Regions from separate parts of the Kitasatospora sp. NPDC086791 genome, predicted to be linked through region 2. Evidence: riboswitches for the same ligand, from Rfam matches in the RefSeq annotation. Region 2 holds a riboswitch; each other region holds the start of a gene.
The links. Region 2 has a riboswitch for S-adenosylmethionine ahead of thrC (threonine synthase). Riboswitches for the same ligand answer to the same signal wherever they lie in the genome.
Positions count from the first base shown of each region.

Region 1: linked by a shared signal. The riboswitch ahead of AB0Q99_RS01490 (IclR family transcriptional regulator) and the one ahead of thrC (threonine synthase) in region 2 are both predicted to bind S-adenosylmethionine.
Region 3: linked by a shared signal. The riboswitch ahead of AB0Q99_RS09415 (aminotransferase class V-fold PLP-dependent enzyme) and the one ahead of thrC (threonine synthase) in region 2 are both predicted to bind S-adenosylmethionine.

Region 1 covers NZ_JBFBOC010000001.1:388,400-393,904, forward strand. Annotated here, with positions in the region: gene AB0Q99_RS01480 (helix-turn-helix domain-containing protein) at 1-940, opposite strand, end outside; gene AB0Q99_RS01485 (threonine/serine exporter family protein) at 1,357-2,610, shown strand; gene AB0Q99_RS01490 (IclR family transcriptional regulator) at 2,661-3,374, opposite strand; SAM riboswitch class I at 3,575-3,717, opposite strand; gene AB0Q99_RS01495 (PaaX family transcriptional regulator C-terminal domain-containing protein) at 3,906-4,745, shown strand; gene AB0Q99_RS01500 (aldo/keto reductase) at 4,798-5,505, opposite strand, start outside.
Region 2 covers NZ_JBFBOC010000027.1:72,217-77,721, reverse strand. Annotated here, with positions in the region: gene groL (chaperonin GroEL) at 1-1,181, opposite strand, end outside; gene AB0Q99_RS27285 (cold-shock protein) at 1,570-1,773, opposite strand; gene AB0Q99_RS27280 (MoaD/ThiS family protein) at 2,328-2,606, opposite strand; gene thrC (threonine synthase) at 2,678-3,985, opposite strand; SAM riboswitch class I at 4,002-4,136, opposite strand; gene AB0Q99_RS27270 (glucosyl-3-phosphoglycerate synthase) at 4,284-5,288, shown strand; gene AB0Q99_RS27265 (trehalose-6-phosphate synthase) at 5,327-5,505, shown strand, end outside.
Region 3 covers NZ_JBFBOC010000004.1:100,193-105,697, forward strand. Annotated here, with positions in the region: gene AB0Q99_RS09405 (hypothetical protein) at 1-358, shown strand, start outside; gene trpD (anthranilate phosphoribosyltransferase) at 481-1,557, shown strand; SAM riboswitch class IV at 1,701-1,819, shown strand; gene AB0Q99_RS09415 (aminotransferase class V-fold PLP-dependent enzyme) at 1,871-3,262, shown strand; gene AB0Q99_RS09420 (Lrp/AsnC ligand binding domain-containing protein) at 3,276-3,557, opposite strand; gene AB0Q99_RS09425 (rhomboid family intramembrane serine protease) at 3,599-4,381, opposite strand; gene AB0Q99_RS09430 (hypothetical protein) at 4,583-4,846, shown strand; gene AB0Q99_RS09435 (NYN domain-containing protein) at 5,264-5,505, shown strand, end outside.

The DNA.
Region 1 (5,505 bases), on a different contig from region 2:
ACGGGACGGCGGCCAGCCGGGCCACCAGCTGGCCGGTGGACTGCACCAGCGCCCAGCCCGCCGCGCGCTCCAACGCGCCCGGCAGGCCGTCCAGGTGGCGGCAGAGCTCCGCGACGGCGGGCGCCTCGGAGCGCTCCAGGGTGTAACCGGGACGAAGTCTGCACAGGTGCGAGAGCAGCAGCCGGACGGCCCCGACCTGCGCCAACGCCTCCGGTTCGGCGTCCAGTTCGGGGGCCGGGACGGGCAGCGGCGCGAGCGGGATGACCTGGCCGCCGGGCAGCGGCCGGGCCTCCCGGGCGGTGATCAGCACCCGGAGTCCGGGGCAGTGGTGGAACAGGGCGTCCAACTGCCCGGCGTCCACGCCGCCGTCGGCGCCGTCCAGCACCAGCAGGGCGGGCCGGTCGCCGATCTCCCGGACCAGGTCGTCCGGCCGGCCGCGCCAGGGGTGCGGGCCGCCGCCGCAGTCCACCCACCGCACCGACCAGTGCGCGGCCAGGTGCACCCGGCGGGCCACCTCCAGGGCGAGCCGGGTCTTGCCCACCCCGCCGAGCCCGACCAGAGAGACCAGCCGGTCGCCGTGCAGGGCGAAGGCGTCGACCAGCACCTCGGTCTCCACCTCCCGGCCGACGATCGCCCCGCGCGCCACCGGCGGGGCGGCCGGGGCCGGCACCGCCGCCGGCTCGTCGGCGAGCGGGTGCCGGCGGGCGGCCTCCTCGAACTCCGTCCGGTTGCGGCCCTCCAGCCGCAGCGCGTCCGCCAGCAGCCGGACGGTCTCGTTGCGGGGCCGGCGCACCCGGCCGCTCTCCATGTCCCGGATCGCCCGCACGCTCAGGGTCGCGTGATCGGCGAGGCACTGCTGGGTCAGCCCGATCCGCTCGCGCCGTACCCGCAGCTGCTCGCCGAAGCCCGCCGCCGCTCGCACCGACTGCCCGCTGTCCATGCCTCGCCTGCCCTTCCGTGGTTCGGACACTCACGGGAGCTCCGATCCGGCGGCATCAGCACTGGGCACCCGCGCGGCCCGTGGTCCGGCCGTACTGGTACCGGTGGTCAGGCTGTGGCCTCCGAACCGGTTCCCTCCGGTTCCCGATGCTCCAGGCTCGCCGTCTACGCCCGATCAACGGCCGATCACCGGCCCCACCCGCGACCTTCACGCAGGCCTCACATCACGTTCGGCACCCCGGCCGGGAGCCCCGACGACAACACCCACGACGGCCTCACCGGCGCGCCGAGCCATCCCGGACCGGCCTCGAACACCCGGGGCAGCGGCCCCGCCGGAAGCAAAGGCCCCGCCGAGCCCGAACCGAACAGACCGGGGCAGAGAAGGACCGAAACGGTCGGGATGGGACGATACCTGCCATGCCTAGCAAGTCTCCCTCGGTCCGGGGCCCCGGCACCCCGCCCGACCCGCTCTGCCGCCTGCTGCTCGACCTGGGGGAGGCCCTGCTGGGCGGTGGTCTGCCCGTCCACGAGGTCGAGGAGGAACTGCGCGGACTGGGAAAGGCGTCGGGGGCGCCGGAGGTCCGGGTCGCGGCCCTGACCAACGGGCTGTTCGTCGCCCTGGGCCCGGACGAGGGCACCCGCTTCCAGCCGGTGGGCACCGCGCTGCGGTTCGAACAGACGGCGGACGTCCTGCACCTGGTGCACCGGCTGCGCGCCGGTGAGCTCGACGGGCCGCGGGCGCTGGCCGAACTGGACGGGATCCGGCGGGCGCCGGCCCGCTGGCCCACCTGGGTGGCGGACCTCGGGGCACTGCCGGTCGGGGTGGGGGTCTGCCTCTTCCTGCAGCCGGTGGCGGCGAACGTGCTGGTGGCCGGGCTCGGCTCGCTGATCGTGGTGGGGCTGACCGCGCTCGCCCGGCGCCTGCCGTACCTGCGACCGCTGCTGCCCGTCACCGCCGGGTTCCTGGTCGCGCTGCTGGTCCTGTCGCTCGCCCGGGCCGCCGTGCTGGACGGGCCGCTGCGGACGATCGTGGCCACCCTGGCGATCCTGCTGCCGGGCGGACTGCTGGTCACCGGGCTGTCGGAGATCGCCGCGGGCGCGGCCAGCGCGGGTACGGCCCGGCTGGTGTCCGGCGCGGTGCAGCTGGCGCTGTTCCTCGCGGGGGTGGCCGCGGCCGCGACGGCGACCGGCATGCCGGCCACGGCACTGGCCAACGTGCAGGTCGCGAAGCCGAGCTGGTGGGTGATCGGGCTGGGGCTGGCGATCGCGGTGGCCGGGGTGGTGGTCAACGTCCACACCCCGCCCGCGGCCGTCCCGTGGATCGTCGCGGTGATCGCGGTGAGCGTGACCGTCCAGGTGGCGGTGGGGATGGCGCACGGCGCCGCGATCGGCGGCCTGGCCGGGGCGGTCTCCGCCGCGGTCGCGGCCACCCTGGTGCACTGGCTGCCGGGCGGTCGGCTCTGGCAGGTGCTCTACCTCCCGGCGTTCTGGATCGTGGTGCCGGGCTCCTTCGGCCTGTTGAACACCGCGCAGATCGAGGTCGGGAACGGGGCGCAATCCGTGCTGGCGGCCGTGTCGGCGGTGTTCGGGGTGTCGATCGGCACCCTGATCGGCTCGGTGATCAGCCGGATCCCCCGCCCCTCCCTCGTCGTCCCGCAGCTCCGGGCCTGAGCGGCGGGGCGGAGACGGAAGGGACGGGGAGAGGCGGGGAGGCCCGGCGGTCAGGGGTGGCGCAGGGCCTCGGTGAGGCGGTCGGCCGCCTCGACCACCGCCCGGGAGAGCTGCGCGCCGGGGTGGCGGGTCAGCCGTTCGATCGGGCCGGAGACGGAGACGGCGGCCACCACCCGGTTCGACGGGCCGCGGACCGGCGCGGAGACGGAGGCGACGCCGAGTTCGCGCTCGCCGATGGACTGCGCCCAGCCGCGGCGCCGCACGCCGCTGAGGGCGGTGGCGGTGAACCGGGCACCCTGCAGGCCGCGGTGGAGCCGCTCGGGCTCCTCCCAGGCGAGCAGGACCTGGGCGGCCGAGCCGACCTTCATCGGGAAGGTGATGCCCACCGGCACGGTGTCGCGCAGGCCGGACAGCCGCTCGGCGGCGGCCACGCAGATCCGGACCTCGCCCTGCCGGCGGTAGAGCTGGGCGCTCTCGCCGGTGACGTCGCGCAGGTGGGTCAGGACGGAGCCGGCGGCGGCCAGCAGCCGGTCCTCCCCCGCGGCCGCCGACAGCTCGGAGAGCCGGGGGCCGAGGACGAACCGGCCCTGCAGGTCCCTGGTGACCAGGCGGTGGTGTTCGAGTGCGACGGCCAGCCGGTGGGCGGTGGGCCGCGCCAGCCCGGTGGCCGCGACCAGCCCGGCGAGGGTGGCCGGACCGGCCTCCAAGGTGCCGAGGATCGAGGTGACCTTGTCGAGCACGCCGACGCCGCTCGTGTTCTGCATGGGAATGGGTACTCCGTCTCGAATCCCGTGAGCGGCGGGTGGGCCGTGCTCACGGAGGCCCCGGGCGTGGAGCCGGGGGGTGGTCAGCGCGGACGGGCCGGAGAAGTCGGCCGATTGCCTGCGCCGGGCACGAGACGGGTACGCGAAAGGGCCGGGGCGGGAAGCGCCCGGGCGAAGGACAGCACAGAGAGCACCGTGTCTCCTCATCTTTCCCGCGCCACAGTGGCGACAGGCCGGAGTTGGCACTGATCCCGGGCGGCACGGCGCGTACTTCGGACGCCGGGTCGACCGGGGAGCTGCCGGGGCTTCGTAGGGCCGGTCCCTCCACCCCTCTGGATGATTCGCCAGGAACCATACAAGATTCCCCGGCCGCCCCGTCAATCCTCCCCCCGCCACACGCGGGCGGCAGCGGGCCCCTGGGCCGGGGACGCACCGCCCCCGCCGACGGCCCGGCACCCCGCCCACCCCCGTGTGGCACAGTGGCCGGACCACCCCCAGCCGGGGCCGTGCCGTCACGAACCGAGGACTCCCGTGCCCGACTACAAGCCCGCGCCGCGCACGGTGGTCGAGGCCTGCTTCGACCCCCGGGGCACCGCCTCGCTCGACTACGTCTACGACGTCGCCGCGGCGGCCGGCCTCGCGGACCAACCGGTCCGGCTGGCGGTCCGCCGGCTGGAGGCGGCGGGCGTGCTGCGCCAGGAGGGGCGGGGCCGCAAGGGCCGCCTCCGGCTGACCGACGCGGGCCGCCTCCGCACCGACACGGACGCCCGGTTCATCGCGCTCGCCTACGCGCAGGACGCCGGACTCGCCCCCTGGGACGGCCTCTGGCGCCTCTACACCTTCTCCGTCCCCGAACAGCGCCGGGCCGAACGCGACGCGCTCCGCACCGCGCTGACCCGGCTCGGCGGCGTCCCGCTCGCGCCCGGCACCTACGTCAGCCCGCACGACCTCCTGCCCGAACTCCTCGGCGAGACCGCGCAGTCGACGGTCGACACCTACCTGATCACGGCGGAGGCCACCCGGCTGACCGGCCCGGGCTTCGCCGACCCCGCCTCCATCGCGGAACGCCTCTGGCCAGCGGCCGACACCGTCGCGGCGTACGGCCCGCTCGCCGACGCCCTCGGCGCCGCCGACGCCCGCACCGCTGCTCACGAATCCACCGGACTCGTCGCCACCGCGCTGCGCCTGGCCGACGCGTTCGGCCACGCGCTGGAGCAGGACCCGCTGCTCCCACCGGAGTTGCGGCCCTCACCCTGGCCGCCCGCGCGGCTGCGGCACGCCTTCCAGGAGCGCTGGACCGCGATCCGCGCACAGGCGCCGGACCTCCTGCTCTTCCGCGCCTTCGACCCGCCCGCCGAGCCCCCGCGCTAGCAACGGGCTGACGGACGTCGGGAGTCGACCCCGGCCGACGCCCGCCACGCCGTCACCAGCGGTCGTGCACCTGCGGCCGGATCCGGCGGTCATACAGCTCCCGCACCGCCTCCAGGGTGGCCGGCGGCAGCGGCGCGAGCCCGGCGGCGGCCGCGTTGGCCCGCGCCTGCGCCACGTTGCGGGCGCCGGGGATCACCGTGGTCACCCCCGGCTGCTGGACGATCCAGCGCAGCGCCGTCTGGGCGGCGGTGGCGCCCTCCGGCGCGAGCGCGGCGAACTCCACCGCCGCCTCGACACCGGTCGCGAAGTCCACCCCGGAGAAGGTCTCGCCCTGGTCGAAGGCCTCGCCGTGGCGGTTGTAGCTGCGGTGGTCGTCCGGCGGGAAGACCGTTCGTTCGCTGTAGCGGCCCGAGAGCAGCCCCGAGGCCAGCGGCACCCGGGCCAGGATCCCCACCCCGGCCGCCTCGGCGGCGGGCAGCACCCGCTCCAGCGGCTTGAGCCGGAACGCGTTCAGGATGATCTGCACGCTCGCCACGCCCGGGCGCGCGATCGCGGTCAGCGCCTCCGCGCAGGTCTCCACGCTCACCCCGTACGCGGCGATCCGCTCCTCCGCGACCAGGGTGTCGAGGGCGTCGAAGACCTCGTCCGAGGAGTAGACCGGCGTCGGCGGGCAGTGCAGCTGCACCAGGTCGAGCCGCTCCACCCCCAGGTTGGCCCGCGAACGGTCCGCCCAGGCGCGGAAGTTGGCGAGGTGGTAGTG
Region 2 (5,505 bases):
ATGCGGTGCTTGCGCTCCTTGAGCTCCACCTCGGTGGCCGCGCCGGCCTTGATGACGGCCACGCCGCCGGCCAGCTTGGCGAGGCGCTCCTGGAGCTTCTCGCGGTCGTAGTCCGAGTCGCTGTTCTCGATCTCGGCGCGGATCTGGTTCACCCGGCCGGCGACCTGGTCGCTCTCGCCGCCACCGTCGACGATGGTGGTCTCGTCCTTGGTGATGACCACCTTGCGGGCGGTGCCCAGCAGGTCGATGCCGGCGTTCTCCAGCTTGAGGCCGACCTCCTCGGAGATCACGGTGCCACCGGTGAGGATGGCGATGTCGCCGAGCATGGCCTTGCGGCGGTCGCCGAAGCCCGGGGCCTTGACGGCGACGGACTTGAAGGTGCCGCGGATCTTGTTCACGACCAGGGTCGACAGGGCCTCGCCCTCGACGTCCTCGGCGATGATGACGAGCGGCTTGCCGCTCTGCATGACCTTCTCCAGCAGCGGGAGCAGGTCCTTGACCGAGCCGATCTTGGAGTTGGCGATGAGGATGTAGGGGTCCTCGAAGGTCGCCTCCATCCGCTCCAGGTCGGTGGCGAAGTAGGCCGAGATGTAGCCCTTGTCGAAGCGCATGCCCTCGGTGAGCTCCAGCTCCAGACCGAAGGTGTTGCTCTCCTCGACGGTGATGACGCCTTCCTTGCCGACCTTGTCCATGGCCTCGGCGATCAGCTCGCCGATCTGGGTGTCGGCGGCGGAGATGGAGGCGGTGGAGGCGATCTGCTCCTTGGTCTCCACGTCCTTGGCCTGGGCCAGCAGCTGGTCGGAGACGGCGGCGACGGCCTTCTCGATGCCGCGCTTCAGGGCCATCGGGTTGGCGCCGGCGGCGACGTTGCGCAGACCCTCGCGAACCAGGGCCTGGGCGAGCACGGTGGCGGTGGTGGTGCCGTCACCCGCGACGTCGTCCGTCTTCTTGGCGACCTCCTTGACGAGCTCCGCACCGATCTTCTCGTACGGGTCCTCGAGCTCGATCTCCTTGGCGATGGAGACACCGTCGTTGGTGATCGTGGGGGCGCCCCACTTCTTCTCCAGCACGACGTTGCGACCCTTGGGGCCGAGCGTGACCTTCACTGCGTCGGCGAGCTGGTTCATGCCACGCTCAAGGCCGCGGCGAGCTTCCTCATCAAAGGCGATGATCTTGGCCATCAGAAGTGGTCCTCCGGGACACGGTCGACTGCTCGGACCAAGGGGTGCCCGCGACGGACGGCCCTGGTGTGCGGGGGTCCTTTCCCCTACCGCTCCCGGGGGCCTCACCGACCCGGTCCGCTGTCACTCTCACGCTGTGAGTGCTAACGCCAATGATTAGCACTCCGGGTGGTCGAGTGCAAGCCCAATCGCCAACCCGCGAGCCGCCGCTGAGCCCGCACGGGAGCACCGGCGAGCCCGTCCGGGAACGCCGGCGAGCCCGTTCGAGAACCCCGACGGGCCCGTCCGGGAACGCCGACGGGCCCGCACGACGCGTGTCGTGCGGGCCCGTCGAGAAGCGAGCGGTCACCAGCCGTGGGCCGCGCCGAGCTCCTGGAGTCGGAAGGGGTCAGACCGCCGCGCGAACCATGTCCGCCTGCGGGCCCTTCTGTCCCTGGGAAATCTCGAACTCGACCCGCTGGCCCTCCTCGAGGGTGCGGTAGCCGTCCATCTGGATCGCGCTGTAGTGGACGAAGACGTCCGCACCACCGTCGACCGCGATGAAGCCGTAGCCCTTCTCCGCGTTGAACCACTTGACGGTGCCCTGAGCCATTCCGAACTCCCCTAGTGCTGTGCTGGCCCTTCACGTGCCCGCAGGTCGCGGGCCCGGGTTGGTTTGAAGGCCGGCCCGGGGAACCCCCCCTGGGCGCAGCCGTGCACGCCGCAACCCTCCGCGCGGGACGCCGGACGGCTTCCGGTGAGCGGGTGATTGCGTCGACCGCCGCTGAATGTATCCGGACCGAAGCCCTCTGCAACAGGGTCAGCCGCCGTCAATTCCGCCGCCCGATCAAGGGACAGGACGGGCCGAATCGGGAAGATATCGGCATTTCACGCCGGGCATAGCGGACGAATTACCCAAATCCCCGAGGTAATTCTGACATCGGCCTGACATGTTTCACGGGCCGGTCTCACCGGCCGGACGCGCCCCGGCAGAACGGCGCGGGCGGTCGAGAGGGAACCCCTGTTCCCAACCGAGCGACACTCTACTCCGACTCGACCCGGAAATATTCCAGCCGGAATGCAACCGGCCGCCCGCGCATACGGAGAACGGAATTCCGTACGGACGGGCGGCCGAATGGCGGGGCGAGCAACCGAATGGCGGGCGGATCAGCAGCCGCCGGCCACCGCCGGGATGATCGAGACGCCGGCGCCGTCCTTGATCTCGGTCGCCAGGCCGTCGGCGAAGCGCACGTCGTCGTCGTTCACGTAGACGTTGACGAAGCGGCGCAGCTTGCCGGTGTCGTCCAGCAGGCGGGCGGCGATGCCCGCGTGGTTCTTCTCCAGGTCGGCGATGACCTCGGCCAGGGTGGCGCCCTCGGCGGTCACCTCGGCGGCGCCGCCGGTGTAGGTGCGCAGGATGGTGGGGATGCGGACGTTGGCGCTCATGGCTCTCCTTGCGGGGTCGGGCCTTGCGGGGTGGGGCCCTTGCGGTGCGGGCCGTGCGGGGCGGGGGAGGTTCAGGCGGACACGAGGCCGGCGGCGCGGAACGAGTCCAGCGTCGGGCGGATGACGGCGGTCATCCCGGCGTCGGAGACGGCGTCCAGGGTCTTCAGGCCGTCGCCGGTGTTGATCGCGACGGTCTCCTTGGCCGGATCCAGCTGCCCGGTCTCGACCAGCTTCTTCAGCACGCCGACGGTCACCCCGCCCGCGGTCTCGGCGAAGATGCCCTCGGTCCGCGCCAGCAGCCGGATCGCCGCCACCACCTCGGCGTCCGTGACGTCCTCCACCGCGCCGCCGGTGCGGCGGGCGATGTCCAGCACGTACGGGCCGTCGGCCGGGTTGCCGATCGCCAGCGACTTGGCGATGGTGTCCGGCTTGACCGGCCGGATCACGTCCCGGCCGGCCTTGAAGGCGGCCGACACCGGCGAGCAGCCCTCGGCCTGGGCGCCGAAGATCCGGTACGGCCGGTCCTCGACCAGGCCCAGCTTGATCAGCTCCTGCAGCCCCTTGTCGATCTTCGTCAGCTGCGAGCCCGAGGCGATCGGGATCACGATCTGCTCCGGCAGCCGCCAGCCGAGCTGCTCGCAGATCTCGTACGCCAGCGTCTTGGAACCCTCGCCGTAGTACGGCCGCAGGTTGACGTTGACGAAGCCCCAGCCCTCGCCGGCCGGGTCGCCGATCAGCTCCGAGCAGAAGCGGTTCACGTCGTCGTAGTTGCCCTCGATGCCGATCAGCTCGCCGCCGTACACCCCGGCCATGACGACCTTGCCCTGCTCCAGGTCGTGCGGGATGAACACGCAGGACCGGAACCCGGCCCGGGCGGCCGCCGCGCCCACCGCGCCGGCCAGGTTGCCGGTGGAGGAGCAGGACAGCGTCGTGTAGCCGAACGCCCGCGCCGCCTCGATGGCGCAGGCCACCACGCGGTCCTTGAACGAGTGCGTCGGGTTCCCGGAGTCGTCCTTGACGTGCAGCTGGGCGGTGAAACCGAGCTCCCGGCCCAGGTTGTCCGCCTTCACCAGCGGGGTCCAGCCCGGGTTCAGGTTGGGCTTGGACGCCACGTCGGCCGGCACCGGCAGCAGCGGCGCGTAGCGCCAGATGGACGTCGGACCGGCCTCGATCCGCTTGCGCAGCTCCTCGGCGCCCTCGCTGCCGAACTCGTAGGCGATCTCCAACGGGCCGAAGCACTCCAGGCAGGCGAAGCTCGGGCCGAGCGGGAAGCGGGTGCCGCACTCGCGACAGGACAGCGCGGCGGCGGGGCCGAGGTCGACGGGTCGGGGTCCCCCCGGCCGAAGGCTGGGGGAAGGTGCGGCGGTGTCGATAGCCATGATGGCGAGGCCTCTCTCCTCATCTTCCCTGCGGCGCGGTCGCGCCACAGGCCGGAATTGGCACCTGTCCCGCCGGGGCCTGTCGAGACAGCCGCGCGAGAAGGTTGCCGGGACGTCAACGGGCCGTTCCCTCAGTCCCTCTGGATGAGCTTGTGAAATTGTGGTGGTGCTCAACGGCGACCCCGGCGTGCAAAGGTCCGACCGCTGTACGAAGACTGTATCCGAAGGCGTCAACCCTGAACGGGACCGTCCGCCACGCGAGATGACCCGTCCCACCCGACCCGCCGAGGAGACTTCCGTGCCCGCCGAACCGACTCCCGCGCTCCTCCCGCAGGCGGCGTCCTGGCTGCGCCGCCGCTCCTGGAGCGCGGCCGACCGGCCGGTCGACACCCTCCTCGCGGCCAAGGAGCGCACCGGGCGCACGGTCAGCGTGGTCCTCCCCGCCCTGGACGAGGAGGCCACCGTCGGCGACATCGTCCGCACCGTCCGCCGCGAGCTGATGGAACGCCTCCCGCTCGTCGACGAGCTCGTCGTGGTCGACTCCGGCTCCACCGACGCCACCGCCGCCGTCGCCGCCGAGGCCGGCGCCCGGGTGGAGCACCGGGACGCCATCCTGCCCCGGCTGCCCGCCGCCCCCGGCAAGGGCGAGGTGCTCTGGCGGTCCCTGCTGGTCACCCACGGCGACATCGTCTGCTTCGTGGACGCCGACCTGCGCGAGTTCGACCCGGCCTTCGTCTCCGGCATCGTCGGCCCGCTGCTGACCGACGAGTCCATCCACCTGGTCAAGGCGATGTACGACCGCCCGCTGGAGACGGAGTCCGGCGCGGTCGTCCCGGCCGGCGGCGGCCGGGTCACCGAACTCGTCGCCCGCCCCCTGCTCAACCTGCACTGGCCGGAACTCGCCGGTTTCGTCCAGCCCCTCGGCGGCGAGTACGCGGCCCGCCGCTCGCTACTCGAACGGCTGCCCTTCCCCACCGGCTACGGCGTCGAACTCGGCCTGCTGGTGGACGCGTTGGAGCTGGCCGGCCTGGACGCCCTGGCCCAGGTGGACGTCGGCGTCCGGCACCACCGCCACCAGGACGGCCAGGCCCTGGGCCGGATGGCCGCCACCATCTACCGCACCGCCCTCGAACGCCTGGACCGCGCCCACCGGCTCAAGGCCTCCGCCGACCTGGTCCACCCGCAGCTCACCCAGTTCACCCGCGACCCGGAGAGCCGCGCCTTCACGGCGTACACCCACCCGATCACCGCCCTGGAACGCCCCCCGATGCACACCGTCCCCGAATACGCCACCCGGCATTGAGGGGTTTGCCGCGCCGGACCCCCGGCAACATCCCACCCATGGGCGATCTCACGACCGAACGTTCGAGTGCGACCGGCACCGCCCCCGTCCTGGTGGCCTCCAACCGGGGACCGGTGTCCTTCAGCACCGCCGACGACGGCACGCTGACCCTGCGGCGCGGCGGCGGGGGCCTGGTCTCCGGACTCTCCGCCATCGACGACCCGAACGCCGTCTGGGT
Region 3 (5,505 bases), on a different contig from region 2:
GGTGCTGACGGCGCTCGGCCGCCGGCCCGCCGAGGATCTTCCGCAGCTGTCCTACCTGGAGTGCGCGACCACCCCCGCGGTGCTCAAGGCGCTGGAGAAGGGCGGCGTGGACCTCTGCGTGCTGGACGGCGAGGCCGTCCCGGCCGGCGGGCTGGGGCTCGGGCGGCAGCTGAAGGACGAGATCTACGGCTGCCCGCCGGTGCTGGTGCTGATCGGCCGGCCGCAGGACTCCTGGCTCGCCGCCTGGAGCCGGGCCGACGCCGCGATCTCCCACCCGGTGGACCCGGTGGCGCTGGCCGAGGCGGTCGCCACCCTGCTGCGGGCGCGGCTGGCGAAGCGGGCTCCGGCCGCCCGCTGAGCGGTGCCGTCTCAGAAGGAGAGAAGAGGGGACCACGGGCACCCCGCCGCTCGATAGGCTGGCTCCATCCGTACGGACGCCCCCCGGAGCCGCGGGGGAACCGACAACAGCTGGAGTCAGCCATGGTGAACGTGAACCCTGCGAACGGCGGTAGCGACCCCGCGCAGGTGGTCCGCTCCTGGCCGGACCTCCTGTCGGCGCTGTTGAAGGGGGAGGACCTCGACCGCTCGTCCACCGCGTGGGCGATGGACCGGATCATGAGCGGCGAGGCGTCCCCCGCCCAGGTGGCCGGCTTCATGATCGCGCTGCGGGCCAAGGGCGAGACGGTCGACGAGATCAGCGGTCTGGTGGACGCGATGTACGCGCACGCCGAACCGCTGCACGTCCCCGGCCCGGCGGTGGACATCGTCGGCACCGGCGGGGACCGGGCGAAGACCGTCAACATCTCCACGATGTCGGCGATCGTCGCGGCGGCGGCCGGTGCCAGGGTGGTCAAGCACGGCAACCGGGCCGCCTCCTCGTCCAGCGGGTCCTCGGACGTGCTGGAGAAGCTCGGCGTGGCGCTGGACCTGTCCGCCCGGCGGGTCGCCGAGGTGGTCGAGGAGGTCGGGCTCACCTTCTGCTTCGCGGCGAAGTTCCACCCCTCGATGCGGCACGCCGCCACCGCCCGGCGCGACCTCGGGGTGCCGACCGCCTTCAACATCCTCGGCCCGCTGACCAACCCGGCCAAGGTCACCTCGCACGCCATCGGCTGTTTCGACACCCGGCTGGCCGGGCTGATCGCCGGGGTGCTCGCCCGGCGCGGTTCGACCGCCCTGGTCTTCCGCGGTGACGACGGACTGGACGAACTGACCATCACCACCACCTCGCGGGTGTGGGTGGTGCGCGACGGGGTGGTCACCGAGACCTCCTTCGACCCGCGCGAGGTCGGCATCGAGCTGGTCGGCATCGAGGCGCTGCGCGGCGGGGACCCGGCGTACAACGCCGAGGTCGCGCGCCGGATGCTGGCCGGGGAGCGCGGGCCGGTGCGGGACGCCGTCCTGCTGAACACGGCGGCGGCGCTGGTCGCGCTCGACCTGGGCGACGCGCCGCTGACGGAGCAGCTCGCGGCGGGCATGGTCCGGGCGGCGGAGGCGATCGACTCGGGCGCGGCGGAGGAGCTGCTGCGGCGCTGGTCGGAGGCCACCAGCCGGAGCTGAAGCGGTAGTCGGGAGCCCGTGCCGGTACGCCGGCGCGGGCTCCCCGGCGTTCCGGCGGTGGGCGGGTGAGGCGGCGGGAGCGGTGTCCGGATCGTGGATGCCCGTTTGACCACCCCGCCGGACGCGACCTAGAGTCGACGGCAGGTCATGAGTGACAGCGTCAAGCCCCAGCTTGCTGTCCGGCAACCCTCCGTCCGTGGCGGGGTGCCCTGGGTGAGGACCGGGTCGTCACGGCAAACCGTCCGTGCGGCAAGCGCGGACGCCCGACGAGCAGCACTCCGGGGGTCCCCATACCCCGAAGGAGTGCATCCTCATGTCCCTCGCCACCGACATCTGCGCCCCCCTCGCCGTGCTGGGCGCCGACGTCCAGGTCCCGCTCGCCAGTGGTGAGAAGGTCGGCTACGCGGCGCTCGACTACGCGGCCAGCGCGCCGGCGCTGCAGCGGGTCTGGGACGACGTCGCCGCCTACGCGCCGTACTACGGCAGCGTGCACCGCGGGGCCGGCTACCTCTCGCAGCTGTCCACCGACCTCTTCGAGCAGAGCCGCCGTACCGTCGCCGACTTCCTCGACCTGCGCGAGGGCGACCAGGTGGTCTTCACCCGGGCCACCACCGACTCGCTCAACCTGCTGGCCGCCGCCGTTCCGGCCGGGACCCGGGTGTTCGCCTTCGAGACCGAGCACCACGCCTCGCTGCTGCCCTGGGCGCACGCCGGACTGGGCGTCACCTACCTGCGCGCGCCGCGCTCGTGGGCCGAGGCGGTCGCCGCGCTGGACGCCGCGCTCGCCGAGGCGCCCGAGGGCCCGAAGCTGCTCTGCGTCACCGGCGCCTCCAACGTGACCGGCGAGCTGTGGCCGGTCGCCGAGCTGACCCGGACCGCGCACCGGCACGGCGCGCGGGTCGTGCTGGACGCCGCCCAGCTGGCTCCGCACCACCGGGTCTCGGTGCGCGAGCTGGACGTCGACTGGATCGCCTTCTCCGGCCACAAGATCTACGCGCCGTTCGGCGCGGGGGTGCTGGCCGGCCGGGCGGACTGGCTGGACGCGGCCGAGCCGTACCTGGCCGGCGGCGGCGCGACCCGGACGGTGGCCCGGGAGACGGACGGCTCGGTGGCCGTGCAGTGGCACACTGGCCCGGCCCGGCACGAGGCCGGTTCGCCGAACGTCATCGGCGCCTACGCGATCGCCTCGGCCTGCCGGGCGCTGAGCGAGGCCGGCTTCGACGCGCTGGAGGCCCGGGAGCGGCAGCTGGTCGACCGGCTGACGGCGGGACTGGCGGAGATTCCGCAGGTCAAGGTGCTGAACTTGTTCGGCGCCGACTCGGCGCGGGTCGGCGTGCTGTCCTTCGTGGTCCGGGGCTGGAACAGCTCGCACTTCTCGGCCGCGCTGTCCGCCGAGTACGGCATCGGGGTGCGCGACGGTCTGTTCTGCGCGCACCCGCTGGTGCGCACCTTGCTGGGCGACGAGTCGGGCGTCGCGCCCAGTCCGGTCTCGGAGTGCGGTGCGCCGGAGCCCTCGCTGCCGGGTGAGCGCAGCCTGAACGCGATCCGGGTCAGCTTCGGCGCCGGGACGCCGGACGAGCACGTCGAGCGCCTCCTGACCGCCGTCCGCGAGCTGGTCACGGACGGCGCGGCCTGGAACTACCGCAACGAGGGCGGGCGTTGCGTCGCGACGGTGCAGGTCGACCGGGGCCGCCGGGAGGGCTGAGCCGGCCGCCCCGCTACTCGTCCAGGCCGAGGGCGAAGGCCGCCTCCAGGTCGTGCTGGGAGTAGGTGCGGAAGGCGATCTGGGTCTCGGTGTGCGCCACGCCCGGGACCTTGTTGAGCCGGCCCGGGATGACCTCGGCCAGGTCGTCGTGACGGCGCACCCGGACCATCGCCACCAGGTCGTACCCGCCGGTCACCGAGTAGACCTCGCTGACGCCCTCGATCGAGGCGATGGCCTCGGCGATCTCCGGGATGCGGTCGACACTGGTCTTGATCAGGACGATGGCGGTGATCACTGTTCGGGCTCCTTTGTGGGGTGGCGCCAGCGTATCGGGCGTCAGCCCGGTCGTCGCGGGGGGTGGCGGACCACGGTGCAGGCGTAGAGGAACCCGGCCGAGAAGCCGATCACGTGGACCAGGTAGGCCACCCCCGGGCCCGCCGAGTGCACCGACCACCACTGCAGGGCGAACCAGAGGCCGAGCACCAGCCAGGCCGGGAAGCGCAGCGGCAGGAAGAACAGCAGCGGGACGAGGGTGGTCACCCGGGCGCGCGGGTGGAAGCGCAGGTAGGCGCCCAGGACGGCGGAGATCGCGCCGGAGGCTCCGATGAGGACCCGGGTGGAGTCCGGCGAGTGCGCCTCGGCGAGCGCGAAGCCGTACGTGGCCAGGCTGCCGGCGGCCAGGTAGAAGAGGGCGTGGCGGGCCCGACCCAGTCGCCGTTCGACGGTGGGGCCGAAGACGTGCAGGAAGAGCAGGTTGCCCAGCAGGTGGAGCCAGCCGGCGTGCAGGAAGAGGCCCGTGAGGGCGGACAGCGCCGGGTGCTTGCCCGGGGTCGGGGCGGCGGGGCAGCCGGGGACCGGGTCGGGGGCCTCGGCCAGCTGTGCGGCGGTCAGCGGCCGTCCGGTCAGCAGTTCGGCGGGGACGGCGCCCCAGCGCTGCTCGTACCGCTGCTCCGCGCAGACCCGGTCCTGGCCGGTGCCGTACAGCGGATTGAGACCGGCGGCCGGGCCGAGCAGGAAGACCAGGGTGTTGACCGCGATCAGGGCGTAGGTGACCGCCGGGGCGGCCGCCTCCGGCCGGTCGCCCCGCGCGGCGGTGTGGTCGGGGGCCGCGAGCGCCATGCGGCCAAGCATCCCTCCGGGCGCGGCCGGTGACACGGCGGTTTACGGCAGGTGGACCAGTCCTGCCATTCCGCTGACCGGTGGTCGCGATGGTTGCCCCAGGCAATAGGCTTGGCGCGGGCATTCCCGCCTCCCGCCGCCGACGCCGGGGCTCCGGGGGGAGCGCCTAGCCCACGCAGGGACCACCCGAGAGGACCCCCGATGACCGTCCCCGCCCTGACCGCCGAGACGCGCTGGCGCTGCACCCTGTGCGGCAACCTCACCCGCTTCGACGTGACCCGCACCGCGCGGGTGACCGAGTTCCTGCACTTCGACCTGGCCGGCGACTCCGAGGTCGAGGAGACCGAGGTGCTGAGCGAGACCATCGAGTCGGTGCGCTGCCGCTGGTGCAACGCGGTGGACCAGGTCGAGCTGGTGGCCCGCCCGGGTGCCGAGGGCGCGGAGGCCCCGACCGAGCAGGGCTGATCACCGCCGGTGCGGTGGGCGGTGCGCGGCGCGCCCGTCCGCCGCACGGGACAATACAGACAGGACACACGGAGCGTGACGACAGGGGGCAGTCGCGGCCGTAGCCAGCCGGAGAACAGGATCGGAGCCGAGGACGTGGTGGACGCAGCGAAGGAGCCCGGCGAAGCGCAGGGGCTTCGGCCCGCTGCGCAGGCGCAGGCGCCGGGCGCCGGGACGGGACCGGCGGAGAGCGCCGAGCCCGGAGCCGTCGAGCCCGGGGGCGTCGAGCCCGGAGCCGTGGAGGTGGAGGGCGTCGAGGTGGAGGGCGCCTGGTCCGGTGCCGCCGAGCCGGCCGACTCCCCGGACCCCGGCGAGCCCGCCGAGCCTGCGGATCCCGCCGACTCCGCCGACGCCGCGGCGGAGCGGGCCGTCGAGAAGCTGGACCGGCCGCTGCCCGAGGGCGTGCGCCGGCGGGTGGTCGGGCTGGCCTCGGACGCGCTGGGCGGACTGCCGCCGGGTGAGCTCCCGCAGAGCCTGCGTCAGTACGTGAAGTTCACCCCCGCGCGGCGGGCGAAGTACGCGGCCACCGCGCTGGCGGCCGCGCTGGAGGCGGAGCCGGCCTTCCGGGTGCGGATAGCGGAGCGGCTGCGGCTGGGGCAGCCGGACCTGGTGCGGGCGCT